DNA from 2 places in the Halomonas sp. YLGW01 genome. Region 1 is predicted to be linked to the other one. Evidence: predicted binding sites of a transcription regulator. Region 1 holds the regulator's gene; the other holds the start of a gene.
The links. The regulator sigma-54, encoded in region 1, starts transcription at its own class of promoters, with help from an activator protein. The targets are predictions, from matches to a motif close to TGGCACNNNNNTTGCTNT.

Region 2: a site for sigma-54 is predicted at 2,001-2,018, ahead of IEJ03_RS10795 (HAD-IIB family hydrolase). Genes of this name have one in related genera too.

The regions. Positions count from the first base shown of each region.
Region 1 is NZ_CP062005.1:1,059,800-1,064,120, forward strand. It holds gene rapZ (RNase adapter RapZ) at 1-630, opposite strand, end outside; partial or broken gene ptsN (PTS IIA-like nitrogen regulatory protein PtsN) at 702-1,183, opposite strand; gene raiA (ribosome-associated translation inhibitor RaiA) at 1,188-1,496, opposite strand; gene IEJ03_RS04935 (RNA polymerase factor sigma-54) at 1,654-3,066, opposite strand; gene lptB (LPS export ABC transporter ATP-binding protein) at 3,274-3,999, opposite strand; gene lptA (lipopolysaccharide transport periplasmic protein LptA) at 4,008-4,321, opposite strand, start outside.
Region 2 is NZ_CP062005.1:2,337,387-2,341,707, forward strand. It holds gene IEJ03_RS10790 (glycosyl transferase) at 1-1,086, opposite strand, end outside; gene IEJ03_RS10795 (HAD-IIB family hydrolase) at 1,083-1,955, opposite strand; gene IEJ03_RS10800 (gluconokinase) at 2,341-2,868, shown strand; gene IEJ03_RS10805 (TRAP transporter large permease subunit) at 3,177-4,321, opposite strand, start outside.

The DNA.
Region 1 (4,321 bases):
AATTTCCCGGTCGCGGCCGGTGGATTGACGCAGCCGAGGATCCCAGTAAGGGTTGGGGAGGCAGCGGGCATCGAAGACGGTGTCGGCATCCAGCGGTACGCCGCCCTTGAAGCCGAAGGACTCGAAGGTCAGGGTCATCTGCCGATCGCGATGCTGGGCCACCTGCTCGGCGATGCGGCCGCGCAGGTCGTGGACCGACAGACGGGAGGTGTCGATGACCAGGTCGGCGAGATCCAGGATCTCGGCGAGGGCGGCTTCCTCGCTGTCGATGGCCTCGGCGAGGGTCATCTGGCTGTCCCGCGTCAGCGGGTGGCGACGGCGAGTGGCCGAGTAGCGCTCGAGCAGGATCTTCGAGTCGGCGGTCAGGTAGACCACCTGACACTGGATGCCGCGCGCCTGTAGGTCGGAGAGCAGCGTCGGGAAGCGCTCCAGGGCATGGGGCAGGTTGCGGGCATCGATGCTCACGGCGCTGGAGGCGCGCCGACTGGCGTCGCGTTGCAGCTCGTCGACCAGGGAATCCAGCAGCATGGCGGGCAGGTTGTCGATCGCGTAGTAGCCCAGGTCTTCCAGCGCCTGGAGGGCGATCGACTTGCCGGAGCCGGAGCGGCCGCTGATGATCACGAGCTGCATGAGGGTCTCCTGCTTACCGGGTCAGTGGGCGAGGGGCATCGTTGCGGTGATGGCGTGGCGCCGATTGGGGGTCAGGCGGAGCGGCCATCACTGGCGTGGCGGCGAATCGCCTCCAGCAGGATGTCATAGAGCTGGCGCTGCGTCTCGCTGTTGCGCAGCCGCTGGCGTGTCTCGGGGTCGTTCATGACCGCCGCGACCTGGCCGAGCAGGGCGAGGTGGGCGTCATCGGCTTCTTCCGGGACCAGCAACACGAAGACCAGATCGACGGGCTCGCCGTCGATGGCATCGAAGTCGACGGGCTCGCTGAGCTTGAGGAAGCCGGCCAGGGGAGACTTGCAGTGCGGGTTGCGCGCATGCGGGATGGCGACGCCGTGACCGATGCCGGTGCTGCCTAGCCGCTCGCGGCCGATCAGGCGACTGAAGACCTCCTGGCTATCGAGGCTGGGCGTGTTCTGGGCGATGAAGGTGCTGAAGAACTCCAGCACCCGCTTCTTGCTTCCCCCGGGCACACCGAACAGGGCGCGCTCGGGGGCAGGATGGATTCCAACGTCATGATGTCAGCGAGCGCCTGCGCCTTGGGCGCGCGCCTGGGCTTTTTCCTTGTGTTTGACAAGCTGACGGTCGAGCTTGTCGGCGAGGGCGTCGATCGCGGCGTACATGTCGACGTCTTCCGCTTCGGCATGCAGTTCGGCACCGGCGGCATGCAGGGTGCAGGAGGCCTGCTGGCGCTCTTTCTCGACGGAAAGGGTGGCCTGAACCGTGGTGATGTTGTCGTAATGACGCTCCAGGCGGGCGAGCTTCTCGTTCACATAGTCACGCAATGCGTCGGTCAGTTCGACGTGATGGCCGGTGATGTTGACTTGCATGGCACGCTCCTTATCCTGCGGTTGGCCAATCGATTGTAACCCTTTTTAGCGCCCTGCATACCCCTTCGCTTGGCGCTTTTCCAACGCAGCTACTTTCGGTGATTTTTCCACGCTTAGTCAATGGGTTATGCCTTGAAAACAGGCATTTCACACGACATCAGGAGAGTCGCTTGCGCTCGCTGGACGGCGGGATGCCCATCGCTTCGCGATACTTGGCCACGGTTCGTCTGGCGACCTGGATACCGCTTTCGGCCAGTAGGTCGACCAGTTTGCTGTCGGAGAGAGGCTTGCGCGGCGGCTCGCTGCCGATCAGCTTCTTCAGGCGAGCCCGAATGGCGGTGCTGGAGTGGGCGTCGCCACTGTCACCGCCGACCTGGCTCGAGAAGAAGTATTTCAGCTCGAAGACGCCCCGTGGCGTATGAATGAACTTCTGGGTAGTGACCCGCGAGATGGTCGACTCGTGCATCTCGACCTTGGTGGCGATGTCGGCGAGGATCAGCGGTTTCATGGCCTCCTCGCCCCGCTCGAGGAAGTCGATCTGGCGGGCCATGATCTCGCGCCCCACCCGCAGCAGGGTGTCATTGCGGCTCGACAGGCTCTTGATCAGCCAGCGTGCCTCCTGCAGGTGCTGCTTCATGAAGGTGTTGTCGTCGCTCTTGTCGGCCCGGCGGATCAGGGCGGCATAATCCGGCTGGATGCGCATCCGCGGCAGCGCCTCCGAATTGAGCTCGATGCGCCAGCCTTCCTGGGTGTGGCGGGCGATCAGGTCGGGAATCACGTAGTCACTGCCCGTGCTGTCGAAGGCCTGGCCCGGGCGAGGGTCCAGCGTCCGAATGAGCGCAATCACCTGGTCGAGCTGGGCGTCGTCCAGCCGCAGCCGGCGCTTGAGCAGCTTGCGATCATCGCCGGCGAGGGCCTCCAGAAACTGGCGCACCAGGCGCTTGGCCTGGGGCAGCAGGGGTAGGTCCGGCGGCAGGGCGCCCAGCTGCAGCAGCAGGCATTCACGCAGATCGCGCGCAAAGACGCCGGTCGGTTCGAACTGCTGCACGCGCAGCAGCACCCGCTCGACGTCGCCGGTCTTGAGGCCGTCGAGGCCCTGGGCACGCAGGCCCTGAGTCAGGTCGTCGAGGCCTCCCTCGAGATAGCCGCTGGGAGTGACCGCGTCGATCAGGCTCTCGGCAATCTGGCGCTCGGTATCGCTGACATCGGCCATGGCCAGTTGCCAGGCGAGGTGATCGTGCAGGCTTACGCCGATGGCGTTGCGGTCGAGGTCGGGGCCTTCCGCGCTGCCGCTCGGCGCCGCCATGTCCTGGTAGGTGTCGGACCAGTCGCTGTCTGTCGACAGCTCGCTGGGGATCTCGGTGGACCAGTCGTCCTCGCGGGGTTCGGCGACGTCCTGCTCGCCGTAAGCCTCGTCGAGTTCCAGCATCGGATTGGTTTCCAGTGCCTGCTGGATCTCCTGGCGCAGGTCCAGGGTCGAGAGCTGCAACAGCGCGATGGCCTGCTGAAGCTGGGGCGTCATGGTCAGCTGGGTGCCGACGCGGAGTTGCAACGAGGGTTTCATGACCATGGCAAGGCGCGTGTCAGGCAGAAATGGAATGACTAACTTAGCCGTTGACCGGAGGCCGTGCAAGCCGTTGGTGATGATTTATTAGCAATAAGCGTGCCATGCGCAACTTTCGTGCCGCTCAGGGGGTAGCGCCTGCTCGCTGCGGGGTTGGGAGCGAGGGAGCGGGGTAGGGAGGCGACCAAGGCCTCCCGAGTCGCCGGGTCGAGGCTAGAGCCGGAAATCCTCGCCGAGATAGACGTCTCGGACCTTCTGATTGGCGAGGATGGCCTCGGCATTGCCTGCGGCGATGATCTCGCCGTCGCCGACGATATAGGCGCTGTCACAGATGTCCAGGGTCTCGCGCACGTTGTGGTCGGTGATTAGCACGCCGATGCCCCGGTCGCGCAGGGCGCGGATGATCGACTTGATGTCGGAGACCGAGATCGGGTCGACGCCGGCGAAGGGTTCGTCCAGCAGGATGAAGGCCGGTTCGGTGGCCAGGGCTCTGGCGATTTCGACCCGACGCCGCTCGCCGCCCGACAAGCTCATGCCGGTATTGTCGCGAATATGGGTGATGTGGAACTCGTTCAGGAGCTCCTCCAGGCGTGCTCGGCGGCCGTCGCGGTCCAGGTCCCGGCGGGTCTCCAGGATGGCCATGATGTTGTCGGTGACCGACAGTTTGCGAAAGATCGAGGCTTCCTGGGGCAGATAGCCGATGCCGGCCAGGGCGCGCTCGTGCATGGCGGCCCGGGACAGGTCCCGGTCGTCGATATGGACCGTGCCGGCATCGGCGCGTACCAGGCCGACGATCATGTAGAAGGAGGTGGTCTTGCCGGCACCGTTGGGGCCCAGCAGGCCGACGATCTGGCCCTGGTCGATGGACAGGCTAATGTCCTTGACCACGCGACGTCGCTTGTAGCTCTTGGCCAGATGCTGAACGCTGAGGGTCTTCATGGGGAGCCTTATTGCTGGGGAGTCAGGGTCATGCGCACGCGCTGGCGTGTCTCGCCATCGTTGTCGACGCCGCTGTCGGCTTCGACCAGGCGGCGATCCAGGTAGTAGTCGACCCTGGCGCCGCTGAATCTGTCCCGGCCACGGTGAAGTTCCGCCTGGTCGATCAGCTCCACCCGCCGCTCGAGGGTATGGTAGACGATGGTGCGTCCCCAGCCCTTGACGAGGGGCGCCTCGGGGCTCGGCTGCTGTTCGATGTAGGCTCGCTCGCCGGTGGCGCGTACGCGGGAGACCTCGCCCTGATCGGTGCGGGAGATGGTGACGC
Region 2 (4,321 bases), 1.3 Mb from region 1:
CTCCATGATGTTGGCGGCGAACAGTTCCACCGCCTGCTCCTCGCTGTGCCGGTCGAGCTTCAGGCCATTCATGGTGGCATCGTTGTCGTAGGCCTCGATCAGGTCCAGTGCGATGCGGTAGTAGGTCGCCTTGATGGTACGGAAGGTCTCGGCGTGGATCTCGATACCCAGGGTCGCCAGCTTGCGATACAGCGCCTTGGCGATATCCAGGCTCATGCGGTTGAGCCCTGTCGAGGCATCCTCGGCAGAGACCGTCTGATGCTTATGGTCGTAGACATCGGCGATGTCCACCTGGCAGAGCTGCTTGGTGGAGTAGTTGCGATGTACCTCGGAGAGCACGCCGATCTCCAGCCCCCAGTCGCTGGGGATGCGGATGCCGTCGAGCACGTCGGTGCGCATCGAGAACTCCCCGGACAGCGGATAGCGGTAGCTGTCGAGGTAGTCGAGATAGGGCAAGGGGCCATAGATCTTCTTGAGCGCCCGGATCAAGGGTGTGACCATCAGCCGCGAGACCCGGCCATTGAGCTTGCCCTCGGCGATGCGGGAGTAGTAGCCCTTGCAGAACTCGTAGTTGAACTGCGGGTGCGCCACCGGATAGATCAAGCGCGCCAGGAGGCCGCGATCATAGGTGACGATGTCACAGTCGTGCAGGGCGATCGCCTCGGTGCGGCGCGAGGCCTGGACATAGCCGCCGCAGAACCAGACGTTGCGCCCCTTGCCGAGCTCCTGGGGCGAGATGCCCTCCTCGGCCAGCTCCGCATCCAGTGCCTTGAGCCTGGGGCCATCGTTCCACAGGATACGATGGTGCTGGGGCAGCTTGGCGAAGAACTCTCGAGCATGCAGGAACTGCTCCCGGTCGGCCCGGTCCAGCCCGATCACGATCTCGGAAAGATAGGGCACCTTGGCCAGTTCATCGACGATATGGGAGAGCGCCGGGCCTTCGAGCTCGGAATAGAGCGAAGGCAGGATCAGCCCCATCGGGCGACGCCGGGAGAAACGCACCAGGTCGGCCTCCAGGGCCTCCACCGGGCGCCGCATCAGGTTATGGAAGTTGGTGATGATGCCGTTCTGGTAGAAGTCGCTCATCCGCGGCTCTCCTCATCGTTGCTCAGGGTGGGGAGCTCGTCTCCCCACCAATGGTCGATCCCCTCCGCCCAGCCCGAGGGACCGGCTCGAAGCGCCAGGTATTGATGAGGGTTGGTCAGGCTGATGGTGTGGCCATGATGGCCCGGGATCAGCACGGCGCGATCCACGGCCTCGAGCAGCGGCACATCATTGGGGCCATCGCCAAGCCCCAGCGTCTCGGGCAGACGGCCGCGCAGTGCCCGATAGCGCTCCACTAGCCAGCGCACCCCGTCCCCCTTGTCGAGCCGCCCCATGGCATGCCAGAAGCGACCGCCCCTCATCAGGCACAGGCCGTCCGCCTCCAGGGCCTGACGAAAATCCGCCAGCGCCGCCTCGCTGTCGTCCCAGATCAGGGGTTCGCAGCCCTCCCGCACCCGCGCCAGCCGCGCCCGATGCTCCGAAAGGCCGGTCAGGGCAATGATGTCATCGATGGGCATCTCACCCATGCCACGAAACCGCACGCCCAGCCGATCACGCAGCACCCCCAGGCGCGTGCGCAGGAAGCCGATATCGATGCCTGGCGTCTTGATCGCCAGGCCATCGACATGGGTCGGATCGCGATCCAGACGCGCATGCTGCCAGGCCTGTGGCAGACCAATGACCGCACCATTCTCGGCTATGAAGGGGGTATCTCGAAGCCCCAGTTCCTGACGCAGCGGCATCAGCTCGGCGCGGGTCTTGCTGGTGACCGGGATCACCGTCACGCCGACATGGCGCAGACGCTCGAGCCAGGGCGCGGCCGGCTGCCACTCGTAGCTGTCATGATCGAGCAGGGTGCCATCGAGATCGGTAAAGACCAGGCGGGGCGGTGAGGACGGGACGGAGGACATGGACGATACCTGCTGAAGGGCATGATCTTGCCGATATACAAGACCCTAGCACGCGGCGTGCCAGACGACCGCATCCGGCATGGTCTCTGGTCGCGCAGCGGGCGACGGCGATACAGGCGCCCGCTTCAGGCACCAAGATGAGGCACTCATGCCAGGGCGTGACGACGCCTTGCACCATCATGTTTCATCGCCCACCGATGCGTCGCCAAGTACCAGAAAAGGAAGGCGTCTGCGATGATAAAAATCCGATCATCACGGCATCAACAAGACCGTCAATAAGCCCATCACAAAGAGCAGGGATGCGCCATATTACCGCTGGCCACTGCCCGCTTATTTTCGCTATCATTCGGTATCGTCAACCGCCTTCACTGTCGAGAAATAGCGAATGAAAAACTCGTCACTTACTCTGCTTGTCATGGGCGTCTCCGGGTCGGGAAAATCTCATATCGGCTGCCGTCTTGCCGAGGCAATACATGCCGAATTCATCGATGCGGATGATCATCACAGTGAGGCCAGCATCGCCAAGATGGCCAAGGGCGAGCCGCTGACCGACAGCGACCGGCAGGACTGGCTGCTGACGCTTGCCGACCTGTACCGCGACTACCAGCAACAAGGCAAGGATGTGGTGATCGGCTGCTCGGCGCTCAAGCACCGCTATCGCGATGTCCTGCGACAGGGTGCGCCCGAACTGAAGATCCTCTATCTCGACGGTTCCCGAGAGGTCTTGCTTGAGCGTCTGGGCGGACGCACTGGCCACTTCTTCGCCGGCGAGCACATGCTGGACAGCCAGTTGGCTGATCTTGAAGTACCGGAAGATACGGAAGCCATCCGACTGAATATTCGTCAGTCACCCGATATCATCGTGGATAAATTCCTGAAGAAAATCGGCATTAAAGCCGACAAACATCAGTAGGGAATTCCTGAGAATGCGCCAACATATGGCGCATACCCTCCCTCCCCCACAACCCCTTATCACTTATCATCACGCCTTTCAGTTTCCTTTCCATCTCAGCGCCATGGCCGCCTCATATGCCGTCAATGAGTCGAATAATTCCCAGAGAGCTACTGAGCACTTCGTTACCCTACCTGGCTCCCTCAAGGGGTGTGCCATTCCTTCCATTACATACGAGACCCGCCTCGACTCGGTGCGCCTGAACGACAAACGCCCCGACCACCAGGTGGCCGGGGCATCCGCTCAGGCAGAGCCCATCCTGTCATGCATCAGACCAGCCACATGGCCAGGTCGGGGAAGAACAGCAAGGCGAACAGCACGCAGAGCTGAATGGCAATGAACGGCAGCAGCGACACGAAGATGTCCTTGAGGCTGATACCGGCCGGCGCCACCCCCTTCAGGTAGAAGGCGGCCGGCCCGAACGGCGGTGACAGGAAGGAGACCTGCATGTTGACCGCGAACAGGATACCGAACCAGATCGGGCTGTAGCCCAGTTGCACGACGATCGGCACGAAGATCGGCAGGGCCAGCATCGCGACCCCGATCCAGTCGAGGAACATGCCCAGTACCAGCAGGATCGCCATCATCACCAGCAGAATCACGATCGGCTCCACCTCCATGCCGAGGATCATCTGCGAGATGAAGCGGTTGCCGCCCATCAGGTTGTAGACCCCGACCAGTGCCGCGGCGCCGATCCCGATCCAGATGATCATGCCGCAGGTGGTCATGGTCTGACCGAGGCTTGCGTGCAGCGTCTTGAAGGAGAACTCGCCGCGCAGCACGATCGCCAGCAGCACCCCGAACACCCCCATCGCCGCGGCTTCGGTCACCGAGGCCACGCCGCCGTAGATGGTGCCCAGCACCATGAAGGCGATCAGCCCCGGCACCATGATGGCCCTGAGCGCCTGCCAGCGGGAGGAAAAGCCGTCTTCACGATCGGCATCGGTCATCGGTGGGCCCATACTCGGATTGCGCAGGCAGCGCACCAGCACATAGGCGATATAGGAGCCCATCAGGATCACCGCCGGCGTGATGGCCGCGGTGAACAGGTCGGCGATCGACACGCTGGCGATCAGGCCATAGATGATCAGCACGATCGAAGGCGGCATCATGGTGCCCAGCGCCCCGCCGGCGCAGACCACACCGATCGACAGATGCTTGTCATAGCCCAGACGCAGCATCTGCGGCAAGGCCAGGATGCCCAGCAGCACGATCTCGCCGCCGATGATGCCGGACAGCGCGGCCAGGAAGAAGGCCACCACGATGGTCTGCACGGCGACCCCGCCGGGCAGCCGGCCGGCGAAGACCCGCATGGCGTTGAACAGATCCTTGGCAATGCCGGATCGATCCAGCAACGAGGCCATCAGCACGAACATCGGCACCGCCACCAGCGAATATTCGGTGACGAAGCCAA